Regions from separate parts of the Mesorhizobium sp. HAY1-8B genome, predicted to be linked through region 1. Evidence: predicted binding sites of a transcription regulator. Region 1 holds the regulator's gene; each other region holds the start of a gene.
What was found. The regulator PhoB, encoded in region 1, activates phosphate uptake and scavenging genes when phosphate is short. The targets are predictions, from matches to a motif close to TGTCATNNANCTGTCAT.

Region 1 (5,691 bases):
GCAAGGAAACCGCCAAGGCGCTCGACTATGTCTCGATCCCCGACAGCGTCGTCGACCTGATCAAGGCTTCGTGGAAGGCCGACATCCAGGCCGGCGGCAAGCCCGTCTACGCCGGCGAGTAACATCTTCCAAAGGAGCGCCGCGACCGTGGCGCTCCTTTCCCTTCAACCTGAAAGAGCCGAGCTTGACATGAGCGCTGTCCAGGAAGCCTTGCCAGCCGTCAGAGGTTCCCGCGATGCCATCGTTCGACGGTTCGCGCTGACCGACTCAATCTTCCACGCGACAACCCGCGCCGCCGCGATATTGGTGCTGGTCCTGCTTGGCGGGGTCGCGATCTCGCTGTTTGCCGGCTCCTGGCAAGCCCTGTCGACTTTCGGCTTTTCCTTCCTGACCAGCGAAAGCTGGAACCCGGTGACGGAGAAGTTCGGTGCTCTGGCCCCGATCTACGGCACCATCATCACCTCGGCGATCGCCATCCTGATCGCCGTGCCGCTCGGCATCGGCATCGCCATCTTCCTCACCGAGCTCTGCCCGCGCCCGCTTCGGCGCCCGATCGGCATGGCGGTGGAATTGCTGGCCGGCATCCCTTCGATCATCTACGGTATCTGGGGCCTGTTCGTGCTGGCACCGTTCCTGCAGACGGCCGTGCAGCCTTTCATCATCAGCGTGTTCCACGGTATTCCGGGCCTCAACAGCCTGTTCGCCGGCCCCCCTTATGGCATCGGCCTGCTGACCTCGGCGATGATCCTGGCCATCATGATCCTGCCTTTCATCACCTCGATCACCAAGGACGTGTTCGATACGGTGCCGTCTGTGCTGAAGGAATCGGCCTATGGGATCGGCTGCACGACCTGGGAGGTCACGCGCCGGGTCGTCATTCCCTACACGCGCATCGGCATCATGGGCGGCGTTATGCTGGCTCTCGGCCGCGCGCTTGGTGAAACAATGGCGGTGACCTTCGTCATCGGCAACGCCCACCGCATCAGCACTTCGCTGTTCGCGCCGGCAACGACCATCTCGGCGACCATCGCCAACGAATTCACCGAAGCCGTCGGCGATCTCTACACCTCCTCGCTGGTCGCGCTCGGCCTGATCCTGTTCGTTATCACCTTCCTGATCCTTGCCATCGCACGCTATATGCTGATGCGCATCGATGCCCGCACGGGAGCCTGACCGATGTCGATAGCCGCATCGCTTCACCACAGCCGCAAGCGCAAGAATGGCGTGATGATGACGCTGTGCGTCGTCGCCGCCGGCATCGGCTTGGCCTGGCTGGCGCTCATCCTCGGCGCTCTGCTCTACAAGGGCCTCGCGGGCGTCAATCTTTCGGTCTTCACGGAAATGACGCCGCCACCCGGCGACGCCGGCGGCCTGCTCAATGCCATCTACGGCAGCGTGGTGATGACGGTCATCGCCGTTATTGTCGGCACGCCGATCGGCGTGCTGGCGGGCACTTATATGGCCGAGTACGGCCGCTTCTCGAAGCTCACTACCGTGGTGCGCTTCATCAACGACATCCTTCTGTCGGCGCCATCGATCATCATCGGCCTGTTCGTCTATGAGCTGATGGTGCGGCCGATGGGGCATTTCTCGGCGATCGCCGGTGCCGTCGCGCTGGCCATCCTGGTCATCCCGGTCGTCGTGCGCACCACCGAGGACATGCTCAATCTGGTGCCGAACGCGTTGCGCGAAGCCGGCACCGCGATCGGCGCGCCGCGCTGGGTGGTCATCCGTTCGGTTGCCTATCGCGCGGCACTTTCGGGCATCGTCACCGGCATATTGCTGGCTATCGCCCGCATCTCCGGCGAGACCGCACCCCTTCTTTTCACGGCGCTGAACAACCAGTTCTGGTCCAGCAATCTCAACGCTCCGATGGCCAGCCTGCCAGTCACCATCTTCCAGTTCGCTCTCAGTCCCTACGAGGAATGGCAGCAGCTGGCCTGGACCGGCGCACTCATAATCACATTGACGGTTCTCGCGCTCAGCATCTTTGCGCGCAGCCTGACCGGACGCAGAGAGGACAAATGAGCCAGATGTTGTCTCCAGACATGACGATCGCCGCCGAGGCGGCGGCCAAGGCCAAGATCGAGGTCAAGAACCTCAACTTCTACTACGGCCAATCGAAGGCGCTGAAGGATATCACGCTGTCGCTGCCTGAGCGCAGCGTCACCGCCTTCATCGGCCCTTCCGGCTGCGGAAAGTCGACGCTGCTGCGCGTCTTCAACCGCATCTACGAACTCTACCCCAAGCAGACCGCCGAGGGCCAGGTGCTGCTCGACGGCCAGAACATTCTCGACCGCTCGCAGGACCTCAACCTGCTGCGCACCAAGATCGGCATGGTGTTCCAGAAGCCGACGCCGTTCCCGATGTCGATCTACGAGAACATCGCCTTTGGCGTCAGGCTCTATGAGAAGATCAGCAAGGCCGAGATGGACGGCCGTGTCGAGCAGGCGCTGAAGCGCGCCGCTTTGTGGACCGAGGTCAAGGACAAGCTCAATGCCAGCGGCCTCAGCCTGTCGGGCGGCCAGCAGCAGCGGCTGTGCATCGCCCGCACGGTGGCGGTGAAGCCGGAGGTCATCCTGCTCGATGAGCCGGCCTCCGCGCTCGATCCGCTGTCGACCGCCAAGATCGAGGAACTGATCGACGAGCTGCAGGCCGACTACACGATCGTCATCGTCACCCACAACATGCAGCAGGCGGCGCGCGTCTCGAAGCAGACCGCCTTCATGTATCTGGGCGAACTGGTCGAGTTCGACCGCACCGAGAAGATCTTCACGTCGCCTCGCGAGAAGCGCACGCAAGACTACATCACCGGCCGCTTCGGCTGATCGCACGCATTACGAGGACCAGGATCATGGCCGAACACACAGTCGCAGCCTTCGACGAGGATCTCGGACAGATCAGCAGGCTGATCAGCGACATGGGCGATCTCGCCGGCTCGATGGTCGGCGGCGCCACCAAGGCACTGCTGAATTCCGACAACGCGCTGGCACAGCGCGTGGTTTCCGACGACGCCATCATGGATGCGCGCCAGCGCGAACTCGACGATCGCGCCATCACGCTGATCGCCAAGCGCCAGCCGATGGCAGACGATCTGCGCCATGTCGTCGGGTCGATCCGCATGGCTGGCGACCTCGAACGCATTGGCGACCTTGCCAAGAACATCGCCAAGCGCGTCGGCACCGTCGGTCTCACCGCAACGCCGCGCGACCTGTCGCATTCCATCGACGCCATGGCGCAGCTGGTGCTGATCCAGGTGCAGGGCGTGATCGAGGAGTATGCGGCGCGCGATGCCGCCGCGCTTGCGAAGCTGCGCGCCGACGACGAACGCATCGACGTCAAATACACCTCGGTGTTCCGCGAGCTGCTGACCTACATGATGGAGGATCCGCGCAACATCACCGCTTGCACGCATCTGTTGTTCTGCGCCAAGAATCTCGAACGCATCGGCGACCATGTGACCAACATCGCCGAGAACGCGTACTATGTCCTGACCGGCACGCAACTGCCCGCCAACCGCCCCAAACAGGACGAGACGGCGATGTCGGCGCCGGCGGCTTGAGCGTTGGAGCGGTTCATCGTTTCGCGGAAACGCCGAACCGCTCTATCTCTTTGTTTCACGCAATTCAGGATGGAAAACCGTTACATATTTTTCCCGGGATTGCTTTAGAGGTGACCAGTCAATGATCGCACCACGCATCATGGTGGTGGAGGACGAGGAGCCGCTCGGCGTGCTCCTCCGCTACAATCTGGAATCGGAAGGCTATCAGGTCGAGGTGGTAACCCGCGGCGATGAAGCCGAAATCCGGCTGCAGGAAAACGTGCCCGATCTTCTGGTGCTCGACTGGATGGTGCCGGCGGTGTCCGGTATCGAACTCTGTCGCCGGCTAAGAATGCGGCCCGAGACCGAACGGCTGCCGATCATCATGCTGACGGCGCGCGGCGAGGAGAGCGACCGCGTGCGTGGCCTTTCGACCGGTGCCGACGATTATCTGGTCAAGCCGTTCTCGACGCCGGAATTCATGGCGCGCGTCAAGGCGCTGCTGCGCCGCGCCAAGCCCGAAGTGCTGTCCAGCGTGCTCAAGGTCGGCGACATCGTGCTCGACCGTGAATCGCATCGGGTCTACCGCAAGAAGAGCGAGATCCGGCTCGGGCCGACCGAATTCCGCCTTCTGGAATTCATGATGCGCCATCCCGGCCGCGTGTTCTCGCGCAGCCAGTTGCTCGACAATGTCTGGGGTGAGACGATTTATATCGACGAACGCACCGTGGACGTGCATGTCGGCCGCCTGCGCAAGGCGGTCAACAATGGCCGCATGCCCGACGTCATCCGCACCATCCGTGGGGCAGGCTACGCGATCCGCGAGGATTAAAGGAGCGCTCAGCCGGCGCGAGTGCGAAAGATAATAACGGCAAACATCAATACGCCCGCGAATACCAGCAAAGATGATGCCGCGACAACGGAAGTCCACGTGGCGAAACATTCCTCGCCTCGCGGAAATGGCCATTCAATTCGCCGTGCCGTTGCCATGTCGAGCGTGCTGTCGGGTTTGCGCATCTGCACCGGTGTCGAACTTTCCACTGTCTCCTGCGTCGGCGTCGCTCCGATCACACGGCATGGATGTCGCGATTGCCGAAGCCGTCGATGGCTTGGGACGCTCAGTCAAGCGGTTGAGACGCGCAGTCACGGCGCCCGGCCGTGCCTTTCCAGAAGTCCAAGGGGTTCCGCGCGGGTTTCAGGCAACGCTCTTTCCAGCACTCCCTCTTGCCTGCACGCCCGGCGCGAAGATCTCCTGATCGACGAAGGTCAGTGCGCGCATGGCGCAGCCCTCGCGGATCAGGGGGAGTTCGTTCGGTTCGGTGTCGAACGAAATCGATTTCGAGTGCTGGCCGCCGGCGGTCTGGGCGATCGCCTCGCGCAATGCCGGCTCGATCAGGTCGAAGGCGGCGGCGCTGACGCCGACCATGGCCACGGGTGCGGGATCGATCAGCGCGAACAGGCTGCCGAGGCCATAACCCAGTGCTTCGCCGGCCTTGCGATAGGCTTCGCGCTCGGGCCCGGCCCGTTCCCGTGCCGTCGTCGCCAGTGCCCGCATCTGCGTGTCGCTGACGTCGGCGACCGGTTCGGTGTCCTCGCCAAGCTGCCTGGCATTGCGCCAGATGGCGTAGTTGCCGGCATAGGCCTCGACGCAGCCGCGCCGCCCGCAGCGGCAGAGCGCGCCGCCTGGCCGATGGATCATGTGGCCGAACTCGCCACCCGACGAATGGGTGCCGGTGAACAGTTCGCCCTTCAGCACCAGGCCCATGCCGATGCCGTGCGACAAAAGGATGGCGATGAAGTCGTCGCGGTAGCGTTCGGGGTCGCGCCAGCGCAGCGCCACCGCCATCATGTTGCAGTCGTTCTCCATGGTGGCCGGGATGCCGAACTCGGCTTCCAGTATGTCGGCGAAGGCGATGTCGGTCTGCGGTGTGATCGGCGACCACAGCATGGCCCTGGCCTTGGTGTCGGTTATGCCCTGGATCGCCAGTGCGATGCGGGCGACGCTGCGCACGTCGATATCGGGATCCTCGAGGCGGCGCCGTACAATGGCGACGCATTCACCGATCAGCGCCTCGCGCGACATGGTCAGCGTGTCCAGCCGGCGCTGTTCCTCTGATATCACCTGGCCGGCATAGTCGATGACGGCGACG
Region 2 (5,691 bases), 620 kb from region 1:
AGGACGCTGTCGAAATGCTGGCCTTGGCGTCGCTCACCAAGCCCGGCCCGTTCACATCGGGCGCCTTGAGCCTTGGCGCCTTCTGGGGCGTGAAGGTCGAGGGCAGGCTGGTGGCGATGGCCGGCGAGCGCATGAAGCAGCCCGGCTATACCGAACTCAGCGGCGTGTGCGCGCACCCCGAGTTTCGCGGCACCGGCCTTGGCCGGCTGCTGTCCGTGTTTGTGGCCAACCAGATTTTCGCACGCGGCGAAATCCCGTACCTTCACGCCTTTGCCACAAACGCCGGCGCGATAAGGCTGTACGAGTCCATTGGCTTCAGCTTGAGGACCCCGATCAATGTCGCTGTCGTTCAGCGCGCTGCATAGGGCTGGACGCGAACGCCGACATTCACGCTGATTTCGGTTCGAGCCGGCGGAAACCGACGGCTTCCATCAACATCTCCTCGTCGACCATGCCGGCATTGTGGAGCGCAAGCAGGGTGAGGGCGATTTCGCGCGCCTCCGGCGAATCGGGCTGCGCGCCGCGCCGCAGGCAGGCTTCGTCAAAGACGCGCTGCAGCCTGGCGATTTCGCCAGGCTTGAGCAGGCCACGATCATAGACTGACTTCGACATGGCAGCGGTCTCCCGGGAACGACCCAAATGCATGCCGCCCAAAAGTGACTCCGGTTTTTGGGACAACGACATGCACAAGACAAAGACCTAACGCGCGTCGCACGAATCCGTTTCGACGCGCGTTGGGGCGCCACCAATAAATTGCCAATCTGTCCCGAGGCTTGAATGAGTTACGGCCGAGGAGAGCTTTCGTGAACCGAAACCCCTCCTCGGATAGCAACCGGCGCCGGGATCAGACCGCGATCTTGCCGCCGCCTTGCCTGGTGATGGCGACGACCGCCGGCCGGACCGGCATGTCGGGCTTGAAGTCGGGCCAGCGCGTCGACGGATCCTCGTAGTAGGACGGGCGGCCAAAGCCTTCCCAATCCTCGCCGCCATCGCCCGGATGCTGGACGGCGACGAAGGCGGTCTGGTCGTCGGGCGCAAACAGCGGGCCGCACATTTCGGCGCCGATCGGCACGCGGAAGAACAGTTTCGAGGTCGCCCGCGCGGCACCTTCCGTGTCGACCGCCCACAGGCCGTCGGTGCGCCCGGTGGCTTTCGGGCCCTGGCCGTCGGTGGCGACCCACAGGCGTCCGGCCGAATCGACCGCGCAATTGTCGGGCATGCCGAACCAGCCATTGGCCGTCGTCGCCGTCGAGAAGGTGGCACCGACATCCGCGACGGAAGGATCGCCGCATTTCAGCAGCACTTCCCGTTTGCCCTTGGCGGCCGTGAAATCGCCGTCGGTCTCGGTGATCTCGATGATGTGGCCGAAGGCATTCTCGGCGCGCGGGTTGGCGGCATCGACCTGGTCGGCCTTGCGCTTGGAATTGTTGGTCAGCATGACATAGACCTTGCCGTTGACACCATTGGGCTGGATGTCCTCGGGTCGGTCCATCTTGGTGGCGCCGAGCAGATCGGCGGCGCGCCGTGTCTCGATCAGCACGTCGGCCTGGCTGGCGAAGCCGTTCTCGGCCGTCAGCGGGCCTTGACCAAAGACGATCGGCAGCCAGTCCACCGTGCCATCCTCGGCGAATTTGGCGACATGCAGTGTGCCTTCGTCGAGCAGGTCCTTGTTGGCGGCATGGTCGTTGGGGTTGAAGGTGCCCTTGGTGACGAACTTGTAGACATAGTCGAAGCGCTCGTCGTCGCCGAGATAGAAGACGACGCGGCCGTCCTTGGCGACGATCGATTCGGCGCCCTCATGCTTGAAGCGGCCCATGGCGGTGCGCTTCCTCGGCGTAGAGGTCGGATCGTTGACGTCGACCTCGACGATCCAGCCGAAGCGATTGGGTTCGTTGGGCTCCTTGGCGAGGTTGAAGCGGTCGTAATGCGCGCCCCATTCATAGGCGCCTTCGGGAATGCCGAGACGCTTGTAGTTGGCGGCTTCCTTGTGGCCCTCGGGCAGTTCGCCGGAGAAATAGCCATGGATGTTCTCCTCGGCCATCACATAGGTGCCCCATGGCGTGACGCCGCCGGCGCAATTGTTGATGGTGCCGAACACCTTGGTGCCGGACGCGTCGGCATTGGTCTTGACGCGGTCATGGCCGGCGACCGGTCCCGACAACACCATTTCGGTGGTGGAGGTAATGCGGCGGTTGAGCTTGCCGTCGCGCACCACCTGCCATTTGCCGCCCTCCTTGCGGATCTCGACGATGGTGCCGCCATGCGCCGCCATTTCGACATCGACCTGCTCCTTCGAGAGCGGGGCGACCTCGGCCTTCTTCTTCCCGTCCTTCTCGACGATCGAAACGATGCCGGGGAACATCAGATGCGAGTTGGTGTATTCGTGGTTGACCACGAGCAGGCCGTGCTCGGCCGAGCCGTCGATCGGGATGTAGCCGACATAGTCGTTGTTGTAGCCGAACTGCCTGGCCTGCGCCTCAGCCGACTGCTTCGTCGGGTCGAACTCCGGCGAATCGGCAAACAGCGGATCGCCCCAGCGCAACAGCACGTCGGCATCATAGCCCGGCGCGACATGATGCTTGTCGTCGATGCCGGCCTGAAGCTCGTCGAACTTGAAGGCCGAGCCTTCCGCGGCGCGCGCATCGTCCGCGGCGATCATGGCCAGCGGGCTGACCGTGGCGGCGATCGCCGAGACGGCGAGCGATCCCTTCAGGAACCCCCGGCGCGAGAACCGCGCGGCGATGATCTCGCCCATGGTGCGGTTGCCGGTCGGGTTGATGGCCGGTCCTTCGTTTTCCTCGAGCAGGCTGGTGCGGAATCGGGCGTCGGGAGAACGATGTTCGGTCATGGGGGCCTCTGGCTTTGGAGTGGCTGGAGCTTTTGTCGCCTTTCGACCACTACAGCCGGCTGATCACATTTTCGTGACATCATACCTGCTCTGAGGCTCCGCGCGAGGCAGTTGTCATCCATGACATCGGACTTTGGTCCAGTCTTGCGCTTCCAAAGGTCCTGGAGGACAAACGCAACGGTCGGAGGTCGCTTCCGGTCAATACATCTTTCGGCGATGTTGCTGGTTGCAACGTTGGGGTGGGCGCGCCGGCTCAATCGACGGAGATCAGGATGAACGGATCGATCACGGCCCGTTGTTGCCGGCTGGCGCTCGTCACTGCGGCTGCTTTGCCGTTGACCATTGCTCCCTATCGAATCGCGCTGCACGGCTCCGCCCCCGGAATCGATGCCGCCACCGCACAGGCCGCCAAGGGCGGCAATGGCGGTGGCAACAACGGCAACGGTAACGGTAACGGTGGCAGCAACGGCGGTGGCAACAGCGGCAACGGAAATGGAAGCGCCGGCAGCAGCGGCAACAGCGGCGGCAATAGCAGCAACGGAAATGGCAATAGCGGCAACAGCGGCGGCGATAGCGGCAACGGAAATGGAAACGGGGGCAATTCCGGAACAGATGGCGGTGATGACGGTGGCGGCGACTCGGGATCGGGCGCCGGCCAAAGCAGCACCGGCACCAGCCATGTCAACGCCACAACCGGCGACAAGGTCAGCGTGGACGGCAGCAAGATCTCGGTCGAGCACCCTAACGGCATGACGGAAAAGATCGAGAACGGTCGTTTCAGGATGCGCGACGCGCTCGGCCGCACGATCATCGACCGTCGGGCCACGCCCGCCGATGTCAGGCGTCTCAAGGCCTTGTGAGGCCGGTCAACAGGCAACGACCAGCTTCACACGTCACCTCCGCCGCCCCCGGCGGAGGTGACCTCCTCTTGTCCGGCTCTCGCGCGGTTCCGCGATGGCCTACGTGCGGTTCCTGTCTCGGTCGCGCAACTCACGCATCATGAGGGCAGCCTCGGTGCGGTTTCGCACGTTGAGTTTCGACAGCACCCCGGTCATGTGGTGCTTGACCGTCTTCTCCTGCAACTCCAGGCGCAAGGCAACCTCCTTGTTGCTGAGCCCCTCCGCCACCAACCGCAGGATTTCCGTCTGTCGCTCGGTCAGTTGCCGCAGCCGGTCCGCTTCGCCATTTGCAGGCTGCGGGGACTGGAGATCGGACAGCAGCCGCGCCGACAGCGTCGGCGAAAGATAGCTCTCGCCGGCCGTGACGTTGCGCAGGATGTCGGCGAGTGCGCGCGATCCGACACCCTTGAGGATATAGCCTTGCACCCCGGCATTTAGGGCCTTGGTGACATCGGCATTGGCCTCCGAAACGGTCAGCATGACGATCTTCTGGGCGGGGTGGTTGGCAAGGATGCTTGCAACCGCGGCCAGGCCGCCGCCCGGCATGGAGATGTCAAGCAGCAATATGTCGGGCTGCACCGTCGAGGCGATGCGTTCGGCATCCTGCGCCGTCGCACCTTCGCCGACGATCTCGAAGCCTCCGATCTCCGACAGGCTGCGCGTCACGCCTTCGCGAAACAGCGGATGATCGTCGACAATAGCGATTCGAATGGCGCCAATCATGCTTGCTCCTCAACCGATAGACTGATTACCAATCGCGTGCCTTGTGCTCCGGTCAAGGTCTGGAACTGGCCACCAATACTTTCGACCCGCTCCCGCAGGCCGGCTAGCCCCAGCCCCTCGACCCGCGCCGGATCGAATCCCGGCCCGCTATCCGACACTTCAACAAAAAGCCGGCCATTCTTCATCCCGGCACGCACTGCCTGATCCTTGGCCCGCCCGTGGCGATACGCATTGTTCAGCCCTTCCTGCACAAAACGATAGATGCTGATCTTCTCGGAGGCGCCGGGTTCGGGCAAATGCTTGGGCACGGTGAGCGTCACCGAGGTTCCCGTCCGGCGCTCATGTTCGTCGACGGCCAGCCGCAATATCTCCTTGGCGGCGGCCGTCTCTATCTGTGGCAGCACAAGGCCGGTGCAGATACCGCGTATTTCGCGCATTGCATCCTCCAGCGTCTTGCGGATCATCGCGACCTCGGTCGAACGGCTCTCGGTCCAATGGCCGTCGTCCGAAAATACCGGGCTGTCCATGCGCAACGCCGCCAGCGCCACGAGTTGCGCCGGCCCGTCATGAAGGTCGGCGCCGATCCGGCGCAGATATCTTTCGTTGAGTGCGGTGGCGCGGCGGGACGCCCGCTGCACACGCTGCCGCAAGGCGCTGTTTTGCGTCACCAGGTCCTGCAGCTCCGACACCTGGTGGCGCAGCGCCCCGCGCTGATCGTCGATGGTGCGGCTGGCGCGCAGGACGATGCCCGACAGCAGCAGAAAAGCCGTCAAGGTGGTGCCGGCCACGACCAGCCAGCTCGACAGCAGCGCGGAAGCCAGCGTGGCCTTGAAATCGCTGGCGACCTCGAAGAACTCGGTGACGGCCACCACATCGCCGGACCAGGGCTCGCGCACGGGATTGTAGATCTCCAGCAAGGGCACGCCGACAGCCTGTTCCTTCGATTCGCCTTCGTCGAATGTATCGAATTGGGCGGTGACGTTGCCCTGGAAGGCGGACCGCAGATTGTCGGTCAGATTGAAGCGGCGGCCGATCAAGGCCGCGTCCTTCGCATAAAGCACCGTGCCGTCGCGGCGCCAGAGCCTGAACGAAAGCAGCCGTTTGCCGAGCGCACCCTGGCCGAGCGTCTCGTCGAGCGCCTGCTTGACGGCCTCGCTGAGCTCTTCGCTCTTGCGCAGGTCCGGCAGCAGCGGCGCGATCACGCTGTCGACGTAGAGCGCC
Region 3 (5,691 bases), 3.3 Mb from region 1:
AACCTGCAGAATGCGCTCGACGCCGCAAATCTCGCCTCCTCTCATCTCGGCGATCTGGATATTACCCGCACGGACGCCTTCGATCGCTATTTTCAGGCCAACATCGTCGGACATGGCGAACTCGCCAACGCGCAGGCGACGCTGACCGTCGACAGGGGCGTCAACTTCATCAAGACAAAGGCGGTTGCCTCGGCGGACGTCAATTTGAACTTCGCCTTCCTGTTCGGCCAGAACAGGCACATCGTCGTCGATGCCTCGGCTGTCGAATCGAACAATCAGCTCGAAGTCGTGCTGGTGCTGGACAATACCGGCTCGATGGCCGGTGCCCGCATGACGGCATTGAGGACGGCAACGAAGTCCCTGCTGGACACGCTTGAGGCGACAAAATCGCCGACGCGCCAGGTGCGTGCCTCGCTGGTTCCCTTTGTCACGGCGGTCAACGTCAATGGCGATGGGTTCGATCCGTCTTGGATCGACATGGACGGGAAGTCCTCGACCAACGGCATCAATTTTCCCATCATCGACGGCAAGCGGCCGACCCATATGGCGCTGTTCAAGCAACTGGGGCTGAAGGGCGGTTGGAAAGACACCGGATGGAAAGGCTGCGTCGAGGCTCGCCCCGGCGCCTACAACATTTCCGATACGCCACCGGATCCGAACAAGCCCGACACGCTGTTCGTGCCCTATTTCGCTCCCGACGATCCAGCACCTGCCACCAAGCCGTCAGGCTCCTATGGCAACTCGGCGACCGGCTACAACAATTCGTACCTCGACGACACCATAGACAAGAACAAGCTCAAGCAGTCCGGCATCAATGCGCTGGGTATCGACCTCAGCGGCCTGCTCGGAGGTGCGATCGACGCGCTGTTGGCCGCTGATCTGGAAAAAATCGCCAAATATGTCGCCTCGACGAACCAACTCGTCACCGAAACCGGCACCGCCATCACCGTCGGGCCGAATCGCTCCTGCCCGACCCCTATCGTTCCCTTGACCGACGACTTCGTCAAATTGCGCAAGGCGGCGAGCCAGATGACGGAATGGAACGGTTCCGGCACCAATGTCTCGGAAGGCCTGTCGTGGGGCATGCGGGTGCTTTCACCAGGCGCGCCCTATACCGATGGGGTGCCATTCAAGTCGCCGGGCGTCAGCAAGATTGTCATGCTGCTTACCGACGGCGAGAATGTCGTCTATGGCGCCAGCAATCAGCCGACCAAGTCCGACTACACGTCCTATGGCTACCTGGCGGGTGGCCGCTTCGGGTCGGACAACCAGACGACGGCGGCCCGCAATGTCGACGGCTGGACCAAGAGCGTTTGCACGCAATTGAAGAACGAAGGCGTGCAGATCTACACGATGGTGCTGCAGTCAGACACCGCCGCCAACCGGGCGCTTTACAGCGCCTGCGCTTCCGACCCGAGCGACTATTATGCCGTCAACGACCCGGCCAAACTGCCGAACGTCTTTCAGCAGATCGCCAACAAGTTCTCGAAGCTGCAACTCACGAACTGAGCGCTCGATCTCGAGAGGGCTGCCGCATCTGAAGGATGTGGAACCCTTAACTCGTATGGGCGACGATCTTGTCGACCGTCTCGGGGAAGAAGTCGGGCGCGGCATGGCGCTTGCCGAACATCATGTCGTACTGGATGAGCCGGAAATCGCGGATTGCCGGATCGATCTCCTTCTGACGTGACCAATCGGGCGTGGCTTCGCCGGCCGGGGTCAGCAGCAGGTTGCGGTCGACGACGCGGTAGCGTTCCCGCATCTCGCCCAGGAAGCCCGTGTAGTAGGGATGGGTGATGCCGGCTGCGGTGAGTATGTGATAGGGTAGGAATGCCGGGCTGACCGTGCCGAGATCCGCGACCGGACCGGAGCGGTTCGACCAGATGATCAGCGGTGTCTCGTGATGGTCGAGGGCGGCTTGCGGTGTCGGCTCCTTGCGTGGCGCGACGTTGTCCTTCAGGAAGCCGGTCTCGACATAAACTGGCCCCAGCGGCGGCAGATGGTCGCCGAAGAAGGCGACAATCGTCGGCCGTTCGCGCTTCTTGGCCCATTCGATCAGCCGTTCAAGGCCGTGGTCCGCGTCGGCTGAACCCTCCGCATAGCTCAACAGCGAATCGCGCGCCCACTGGCTGATCGGGGCCTGCACGGCGTGGGTCGGGTTGTAATAGCGGTTCGGTTCATAGGGGCCATGGTTCTGCAGGCTGACCGCGAAGAAGAACACCGGATCGTCACTGGCGTCGGCTTCCCGGATGATCTCATCCGTCATCGCCGCATCCGATGCCAGCGGTCCGCGCTTTTCCATGGGCGGCAGCGTCTCTTCCGACTTGAAATCGTTGAAACCGAAATCGGCGTATACCGCGCCACGGTTCCAGAACCAGTTGGTGCCCGGATGGATGGCGCGCGCCCGGTAGCCCTCGCTCTTCAGGAAGGTCGCCATCGATGGTGTCGGCGTGCGCACATATTGCTGGTAGGGGATGCTGCCGGCCGGCAGGAAAGCGTTGGAAAAACCGGTCAGCGCCTCGAATTCGATATTTGCGGTCATGCCGCCGAATTCAGGCGAGAACATCGAACCGGAACGCAATGCCCGCACGGTGGGAATGGGATCCGGTGTGATGGTGACGCCGGGCAGCTTGGTCGGATCCCAGAAGGATTCGCTCATGACGACGATGATGTCTGGCTTTTCATTAGGCACCGAGGCCGTTATCTGCGGCCGGTCGATCGCCGCGATCGCCTTTTCCGTATAGCCCGGGGGGGCCGAGACATGGGCCATCGGCACGTTGAGCGCGAAGGCCAGCGCAAAGCCGTTGGAGGCGTAGTTTTCCTTCTGGTCCCACATGATCGGGATGATCTGCAGCCGATCCCTGGTCCATGAGAAGGTGGCATAGTCCATGATCGATACGAAGAAGGCGAGCAGCGGCACCGCCAGCGTCAGCCGGGCAAGGCGACCCTTGTGGCTGAGCGCGGGAACCTTGCGGCGCCACAGCCGCCAGCCGTAGACGAGCAGCGATAGGCCGGCGACGATGCCGACGACCATGGCGAGCGCGGTCATCGGCCGTTCACGCACCAGGAGCGGCAACAGGGCGAAGATCTGGCGGGCGTAGAGGAAATCCGTCGGGTAGAGCGGATCGCCGAGATAATGCGATTTCTGGTGGCCGACAAAGGCCAGCGAGAGCGTCAATGGCGCGACAATCATCAGGCTCTGATGGCTGCGGCCGAGCACGGCGTCGAGGCCGATCAGGATCAGCGCGAACACGACGATGGTCGTCCAGCCCGGCTTGAGCGGCTGCAGGAAGAAGGAGACGGTGCCGGCAAAGTCACCGCGCACGATCAATTCGATGGCGAACACCAGGATGGTTGAGATCGCCAGGCTGATCAATCCGTAGCGGACGACCGGCCATGTCCGGCCCGGCAGATAGCCGGTGGACGGATCGTCTTCCAGGAACTGAGGCGCGGCTTTACCGGCGCGTTTCGAACTCTTTGCCACTTCAACTTCCCACCCAGCGACAACCCAAATCATGCGATTGTCATATAATTGTCACGCAAAGCTAGCGCCTGTGGCGGAAATAAGAAGAGCCAGCGAACGATTCGTGAGCGGTTTTCATCAGGAGTGATCGCCAAAAAGCCCTTTCGGAACAGGCACTCGGCGCAGGGTTCAGGTCTGGAGACAGGCCGAGCCGGGCTTGACTTGGCGGGCTGCCTTGCGCCACAGGCAGGAAAAATTCGTGTTATCAGGCAAGCACAACCAGTCTTCGGGAGCCCTAGCATGGCCGTCGCATTCACCTTTCCGGGACAAGGCAGCCAGGCTGTCGGAATGGGCAAGGATCTTGCCGATGCCTTTCCGGAAGCGCGCAGGATCTTCCAGGAAGTCGACGACGCGCTTGGCGAGAACCTGTCGAAGCTGATCTGGGAAGGTCCGGAAGAGACGTTGACGCTGACCGCCAATGCGCAGCCGGCACTGATGGCGGTTTCGCTGGCTGCCGTGAGGGCACTGGAAGCGCGCGGTTTCTCGCTGAAGGACAAGGTCGCTTATGTCGCCGGCCATTCGCTGGGCGAATATTCGGCCCTTGCCGCCGCCGGCTTTGTTTCCGTCGCCGATGCAGCCCGACTGCTGCGCATTCGTGGCAACGCCATGCAGGCGGCGGTGCCGGCCGGCGAGGGCGCCATGGCGGCGATCATCGGACTGGAGCAGGCGGATGTCGAAGCCGCCTGCACCGAGGCCGCGCAAGGATCCGGCAAGGTCTGCCAGATCGCCAACGACAATGGCGGCGGCCAGCTGGTCATCTCCGGCGCCAAGGCCGCGGTCGAACTGGCGGCGAAACTGTGCACCGAAAAGGGCGCCAAGCGGGCGCTGATGCTGCAGGTCTCGGCGCCCTTCCATTCCGCCTTGATGGCGCCGGCGGCGAACGTCATGCGCGACGCGCTCGCCGGAGTGGTGAAGAACGCGCCGGCGGTTCCCGTGGTGTCTAACGTCACCGTGACCCCGACCGGCGATCCGGATGAGATCGCCCGGCGCCTGGTCGAGCAGATAACCGGCCGCGTGCGCTGGCGCGAAACGGTGGAGTGGTTCGGCGCCAACGGCGTCGCGACGCTTTACGAGATCGGCGCCGGCAAGGTGCTGTCGGGCCTGGCACGGCGCATCAACCGCGATATCGCTACATCGGCTGTCGGCACGTCGGCCGATGTTGAGGCGGCACTGGCCGCACTCGCATAATACACTGGCGATTTGACCCCTTCCGTGTGAAGGGTGTTTTCTCAGATCAGGAGACAAAAATGTTCGAACTGACCGGCCGCAAGGCGCTCGTCACCGGCGCATCGGGAGGCATCGGCGAGGCGATCGCCCGCGTGCTGCATGCGCAAGGCGCCATTGTCGGCCTGCACGGCACCCGCATCGAGAAACTTGAGACACTGGCCGCCGAACTCGGCGACCGGGTAAAGCTGTTTCCGGCCAATCTGGCGAATCGCGACGAGGTCAAGGCGCTTGGCCAGAAGGCGGAGGCCGATCTCGAAGGCGTCGACATCCTCGTCAACAATGCCGGCATTACCAAGGACGGGCTGTTCGTGCGCATGTCGGACGCCGACTGGGACAGCGTGATCGAAGTCAATCTGACCGCCGTTTTCCGGCTGACGCGCGAACTCACCCATCCGATGATGCGCCGCCGCCATGGCCGCATCATCAACATCACCTCGGTGGTTGGTGTCACCGGCAATCCCGGCCAAACCAACTACTGCGCCTCCAAGGCCGGGATGATCGGCTTCTCCAAGTCGCTGGCGCAGGAGATCGCCACCCGCAACATCACAGTCAACTGCGTTGCCCCGGGCTTCATCGAATCGGCGATGACCGACAAGCTCAACGACAAGCAGAAAGAGGCGATCATGGCGGCGATCCCGACGCGCCGCATGGGATCGAGTGTTGAAGTGGCGTCCGCCGTCGCCTACCTCGCCTCCAACGAAGCCGCCTACGTCACCGGGCAGACCATCCATGTCAACGGCGGCATGGCCATGATTTGACCAGACATGGCGGGGTTGTGAAAAGACACCATTTCACCTTGGACCTCGGCCATTTTTCGTGTAATGCGGCCCGCAACCCGGCGGTTCGGGCAAAAACCGGTCCGTAGCCGTTGCGTTTCCGGCAGGACCATCTTTCAGCTTGATTAGCGGCATTCTGCCCGCTAACGAAGACAGACAAACAAA
Region 4 (5,691 bases), 6.6 Mb from region 1:
TGGTCAGCGCAACAGGCACGGTCTCGCCGTTGGCCGTGATCACCGCCTGCGCCTTGTCGAAGATGACGGATTTTGCCGGGCCGTCGATCAGCACGGTGAAGGTGCCGTCCGGGTTCTTGATCACCCAGTCGGGGTTCGGGTTCTCGCCAAGGGCCGAAAAGCGCGGGTATTTTGGCGTGATCTGCGGCTGGTCGAGACGGAATTCCGGCTGCAGGTCGTAGCTGATCCATTGTGTCAGGAAGAGCGGCAGACGCTCCCAGTGCGATTCCCGCAGCACCTGCGGCAGGTTGAAGAACCACAGGACATAGAGAAGATAAGTCAGGATGCCAACGAACAGGAATAGCGGAGCGAAGCGTTTGTACGGCGGCCGCCGGAACACTTGCGGGTAGCGCTCCTCGATCGACAGCATCTCCTCGGCAGTCATTGTCGCCATGGTTCACGCACCCATCATAAAAGCCTGTTCGCCGACCAGCTTGCGACGCAGCCAGGCGGAGAACTGGTCGATGATGAAGATGGTCGTGAACAGGAGAAGCACCAGCGCCAGCGTCTTGGCGCCGAAGCCGCGCGAGATGGACAGCTTCAGTTCCTCGCCGATGCCGCCGCCGCCGACGGCGCCGATGATGGTCGAGGCGCGGACATTGATCTCGACGCGCAGCAGCGTGTAGGACATGAAATTCGGCAGCACCTGCGGCAGGTCGGCGAAGCGCACGCGCTCGAACCAGTTGGCTCCGACCGCGCGCAAACCTTCCTCGGCACGCATGTCGATGTTCTCGTTGATCTCGTAGAACAGCTTGCCGAGCGCGCCGATTGAATGCAGGCCGATGGCGATGATGGCGGCGATCGGACCGATGGAAACGATGGCCGCGAACAGACCGGCAATGACGATCTCGGGAAAGGCGCGCAACAGTTCCATCAAGCGCTTGACGATGAGCCTCAGCGCCGGATGGGGCGTCAGGTTGCGCGCGGCGATGAAGGAAAACGGCACCGCGAAGGCGAAGCCGATGAAGGTCGAGACCAGCGCCACGTTCACCGTGGTCAGCATCAGTTCGAAATATTCGGGGATGTAGAAACCGCCCCAGATATAGACGCGCCCGAGCGGGAAGTTATATTCCTGGGTGCCGGTATCATGCGGCGAGGCAATGTCGAACAATGCCCGCCAGACATCGTTCCAGTCCTTGGGAACCAGCCAGCTCAGGAAATCCAGAATGTGCGGCAGTCGGTCGAAGAAATGGCCGGCATTGGCCTCGTCGGCGAACCACATGCTGGCGAACATGGCTGCGAGCAGCAGGCTGACGCCGAGCACGGTATAGAGCCGGCGCAGCGACGTCTGGCGTCGCCAGGCGTCGGCCATCTGATGGGTGGCGCCAGAAGAGGCTGTCAAAGAGGGGGCTGTCACGGAAAGGGTCATGATCGGAGATGCAAAAAGGGCGGTGTTTTGAACACCGCCCTTTCCGATTTCGCCGTTAGCCGCCAATGGCTGCCTTACGGGCTTCGACGATGACGTTGTAGAAATCCGGCTTCACCGGAACGTAGCCGGTGAAATCGCCACCTTCGACGCCTTCGAAGCAAGCCTTGTCCTTCTTCGGCAACTCGGTGAAGAAGGCGGCGAGCTTGGCGGTCATCTCGTCGCCGAGCGCGGTGCGCACGACCAGCGGGCCGTTCGGGATCAGGCCCGAGCGCCAGACTTCGACGAAGTCGTTCGGATCGACGGCGCCCTTGGCGACGACCTTGTGGAAGGTGCCGGAGGTGAAGCCGTTCTTGAAGTCGCCGATGCCCGAGGAATCATCGACCGCGACATCGACCTTGCCGTCGCGCACGGCCAGGATGTTGTTCTCATGGCCGCCGCTGAACTGCGTCGAAGCGAAGAAGGCTTCGTTCGAGGCGCCGGTGTCCTTCGGAATCTGGGTCAGCGGGATCAGGTAGCCGGAGGTCGAATCCGGATCGGCATAGCCGAGCTTCTTGCCCTTGGCCGACTTGATGTCGGTGATGCCGGAGGACTTGAGCGCCAGGCCGATCGAATAATAGCCAGTCGCGCCGTCGGTCTGCTGGGTGGTGAGGATAGGGGTGACTGCCTTCGGATCCTTGATATAGACGCTGGCATAGCCGGAGGCGCCGAGTTCGGCGAAGTCGAGCGTGCCACCGAGCAGGCCCTGGATGACGCCGTCATAGTCGGCGGCGGGGAACAGCGAGACCTTCTCGAAGCCGAATTCGGCCTTCAGATGGTCGGCCAGGCACTGGTAGTTGCGCAGCCGGTCGGTTTCGTTTTCACCGCCCAGAATGCCGACGCGGAATTCCTTCAGATCGGCGGCGTGGGCCATGCTGGTGGCCATGGCGAGCACCGAAACGGCGCTGAAAACCATCTTCCTGAACATCTGTTATCTCTCCTGTAGGTTCCGGCCCCGCGCCGGCAGCGTTATTGATTTCGACAGATGCCCTTGACGCGGGCGGACGATCCAGGCCGCTCTTTCTTGAACTCAGTAACCCGGGAATGCGGGTTCGAGCGGTCCGGCGGATGCGGCGATCTTTTGCTTGAAGGCAACGCTGGTGGAGGTGATGGCCTCCGATATCTCTGCGCCATTGCTGTCGGCGCCATAGACTAGGCGCACGGCCTCACGGTTCAGCTCTTCGGGCGGGCCGTCAAAGACGACCTTGCCGGCGGCCATGCCGATGATGCGGTTGCAATAGGCGCGCGCGGTATCGAGCGTATGCAGATTGGTGACGACGGTGATGCCTTCGCGCAGATTGATGTCCTGCAGGGAATCCATCACCACCTTGGCGTTGAGCGGGTCGAGCGAGGCGATCGGCTCGTCTGCGAGGATAACCTTGGGCTGCTGCATCATGGCGCGGGCGATGGCGACGCGCTGCTGTTGTCCGCCTGACAGCGTGCCGGCGGGCTGCAGAGCGGTGCGGGCGATGTCAAGCTGCTCCAGGGCCGCGACCGCCTCGGCGCATTCGGCGCGCGAAAACATGCCGAGAAGGTTGGACAGGGTCGAACGATGGTTCAACTTGCCGAGCAGCACGTTGGTCAGCACATCGAGGCGCGGCACGAGGTTGAACTGCTGGAAGATCATGGCGCAGTCGCGCTGCCAGCGCCGCAGCGGCGAGCCGCGCAGCTGGGAGACCTCGGCGCCGCCAAAAAAAATCGACCCCTGGCTGGGGTCGACGAGACGGTTGATCATGCGGAGAAGGGTCGATTTGCCAGCGCCCGAACGGCCGATGACGCCGACCATCTGACCCTGCGGGATCGAGATGTTGACGTCGCTGACGGCGGTGTTCTTGCCAAATCGTCGGCTGACACCGCGGATTTCGAGCGTGGCAGAGCTTGCTGACATGGGCTGGTTCCAGTCCGGTCCATATTGATCGTCAGGCATTCGCCTAACGCAGCCACATGAACCTGCCGTGTCGCCAGCATGTCAGTTTTGTTACGCTACACAGGCTTGGCGGCTGAAGCGCATCGCGCTGAAACGAATTCATGCGATGCGCTTCAGGTCTTTGTAATTATGCATGTCGTTCTCCCAAAACCGAGGTCACTTTCGGGCGACATGCATTGGCGCCTTGCGGACAATCAGCCGAGCACCAGCAATTCCTCGAAATGCTTCATGTCGCGGAAAGCGCAGAAGGCGGGCGCCTTGATCTCGATTATCGGAGCCTGCCTTGCGAAAAGCGCCAGGCAATCGTCGAACAGCGCCTGCCATGCCGCTGCCCTGTCGTTGGCGAGACGCTGGATCTGGTAGGCGAAGGTGATGTGGAAGACGTACGTGTCGTGATCGGGGTGCCGGTAGCCGAACGGCACCGCCAGCGCATCGCGCCATTGACGCATGATGCGCACGTCCTCGTCCGTCGCGCCGGCCACGGTGAGGCCGGTCGGCACGACCTCGACCACCTTGATGTTGAACGGGCCGAAGCCCTCGAAACCCTTCAGGCGTTCCAGATAAAGGCGAGTCATTGCGTCGATGCTGGTGTCGAGTGGCACGTCCTGCGGCCAGTAGGGCAGGCGGCGGCGATATTCGATGATGCCCTGGAACAGGGTCATGTGCAGGCTGGAGACGGGCGTGAACGCGAGCCGGTCGGCGTCGGCCATCGCCAGCATCTTATCACGCACGGCAAGCACCACGGCCTCGGATGGCGAACCTCCGACCAGGTGGCTGACGACGGTGTTGCCAGGCTCGGTCAGGAAATTGCCCGACGTGTCGTAGCGGGTGCCAAGATGCGCAGGCGGGGTCGGATTGGAGCCGGCAAAGAATCCGGCGAGCGAGGGTCTGACGGTATCGGGCATGGCGATCTCCTTGGGGGAAATGGCGTCCTGTCCGAGTCCTGTGTCAAGGATGTGAACAGGCTCCCCGATGACGATGATGTGAGGGATTCACCTACCCCTCGTATTTCTCCAGGAACGCTTCGGCCGACAGCTCGCGGAAATCGTCGAGCGACGCGCGCAGCCTGGCGTGGTCCCAGTCCCACCAGGCAAGCGCCTGGTAGCGTTCGGCGGTGCGGCGGTCGAAGCGCTCGCGGATCGGTTTTGCCGGCACGCCGGCGACGATGGTGTAAGGCGCGACATCCTTGGAAACCACCGCGCCGGCGCCAACCGCCGCGCCATCGCCGACGGTAATGCCGGGCAGGACGGTCGAGCCATGGCCGAGCCATGTGTCGTGGCCGATGGTGACGCGCTTGGCGCGGCGCTCAGCGAAGAATTCGCTCTCATGCTCGGCGTCATCCCAATAGTCGGAGGCGCGGTAGGTGAAGTGGTGCAGCGTCGGTCGCCAGGTCGGGTGATTGGTGGCGTTGAGGCGCACGGCGGCGGCTATGTTGGCGAACTTGCCGATCGTCGCGCACCAGACGGCGCAATCCTGCATCATGTAGGAATAGTCGCCGAGCTCGCTTTCCGAAACCCGGCTGCGGTCGGCGATCTCGGTCCAGCGGCCAAGGGTCGAGTTGTGCACCTCCGCCGTCGGGTGGACCAGCGGCGTTTCCGACAATTTCCTGGTCATGCGGCGAGTTTTCCGGGAGCAAAGGCGGTGACGTCGATGATGCGGTCGGCAACCGCCTCGCGCACATCGTGATCGTGGAAGATGCCGAGCAGGGCGACATCCGCCGCCTTCTTGGCGGCGATGAGTTCGATCACCACGTCGCGGTTGGTGGCATCGAGCGAGGCGGTCGGTTCATCGAGCAGCAGGATCGGGTGCTCGGTGATGAAGCCGCGCGCGATGTTGACGCGCTGCTGCTCGCCGCCTGAGAAGGTCGCCGGCGGCAAAGCCCAGAGTTTTTCCGGCAAATTGAGCTGCGCCAACAGTGCGCGCGCCTTGCCCCTGGCCGCCTCGCGCTCCTCGCCGCGTTCGACCAGCGGCTCGGCGACGACATCGAGAGCCGAGACGCGCGGCACGGTGCGCAGGAACTGGCTGACATAGCCGATCGTTTGCCGGCGAACGGCAAGCACGGTGCGCGGGCTGGCATGGGCGAGATCGATCAGCCCGTCCTCGTGCCTGACGATGATCTGGCCTTCGTCGACGGCGTAGTTGCCGTAGAGCATTTTCAGGATCGAGCTCTTGCCGGCACCGGACGGGCCGCCAAGTACGGTGCATTCGCCGGCCTTGATCGAGAACGAGACACCGGAAACGACAGGCAGTTTGATGCCGTCGCGCAGATGCATGGTGAAGCTCTTGGCGACGTCGGAGACAACGAGGGGCGTCGGCATGG

Region 2: a site for PhoB is predicted at 2,911-2,927, ahead of AC1VON_RS04525 (PhoX family protein). Genes of this name have one in related genera too.
Region 3: a site for PhoB is predicted at 3,523-3,539, ahead of AC1VON_RS16650 (LTA synthase family protein). Genes of this name have one in related genera too.
Region 4: a site for PhoB is predicted at 3,411-3,427, ahead of phnC (phosphonate ABC transporter ATP-binding protein). Genes of this name have one in related genera too.

The regions. Positions count from the first base shown of each region.
Region 1 is NZ_CP200321.1:285,876-291,566, reverse strand. It holds gene pstS (phosphate ABC transporter substrate-binding protein PstS) at 1-122, shown strand, start outside; gene pstC (phosphate ABC transporter permease subunit PstC) at 190-1,173, shown strand; gene pstA (phosphate ABC transporter permease PstA) at 1,177-2,028, shown strand; gene pstB (phosphate ABC transporter ATP-binding protein PstB) at 2,025-2,828, shown strand; gene phoU (phosphate signaling complex protein PhoU) at 2,855-3,562, shown strand; gene phoB (phosphate regulon transcriptional regulator PhoB) at 3,684-4,373, shown strand; gene AC1VON_RS01400 (hypothetical protein) at 4,382-4,582, opposite strand; gene AC1VON_RS01395 (ROK family protein) at 4,737-5,691, opposite strand, start outside.
Region 2 is NZ_CP200321.1:903,497-909,187, forward strand. It holds gene AC1VON_RS04515 (GNAT family N-acetyltransferase) at 1-365, shown strand, start outside; gene AC1VON_RS04520 (hypothetical protein) at 388-612, opposite strand; gene AC1VON_RS04525 (PhoX family protein) at 845-2,848, opposite strand; gene AC1VON_RS04530 (hypothetical protein) at 3,121-3,708, shown strand; gene AC1VON_RS04535 (response regulator) at 3,808-4,470, opposite strand; gene AC1VON_RS04540 (sensor histidine kinase) at 4,467-5,691, opposite strand, start outside.
Region 3 is NZ_CP200321.1:3,558,955-3,564,645, forward strand. It holds gene AC1VON_RS16645 (pilus assembly protein) at 1-1,509, shown strand, start outside; gene AC1VON_RS16650 (LTA synthase family protein) at 1,556-3,517, opposite strand; gene fabD (ACP S-malonyltransferase) at 3,764-4,711, shown strand; gene fabG (3-oxoacyl-[acyl-carrier-protein] reductase) at 4,771-5,508, shown strand.
Region 4 is NZ_CP200321.1:6,933,021-6,938,711, reverse strand. It holds gene phnE (phosphonate ABC transporter, permease protein PhnE) at 1-433, opposite strand, end outside; gene phnE (phosphonate ABC transporter, permease protein PhnE) at 437-1,408, opposite strand; gene phnD (phosphonate ABC transporter substrate-binding protein) at 1,464-2,372, opposite strand; gene phnC (phosphonate ABC transporter ATP-binding protein) at 2,475-3,332, opposite strand; gene AC1VON_RS33330 (DUF1868 domain-containing protein) at 3,566-4,276, opposite strand; gene AC1VON_RS33325 (DapH/DapD/GlmU-related protein) at 4,368-4,985, opposite strand; gene phnL (phosphonate C-P lyase system protein PhnL) at 4,982-5,689, opposite strand.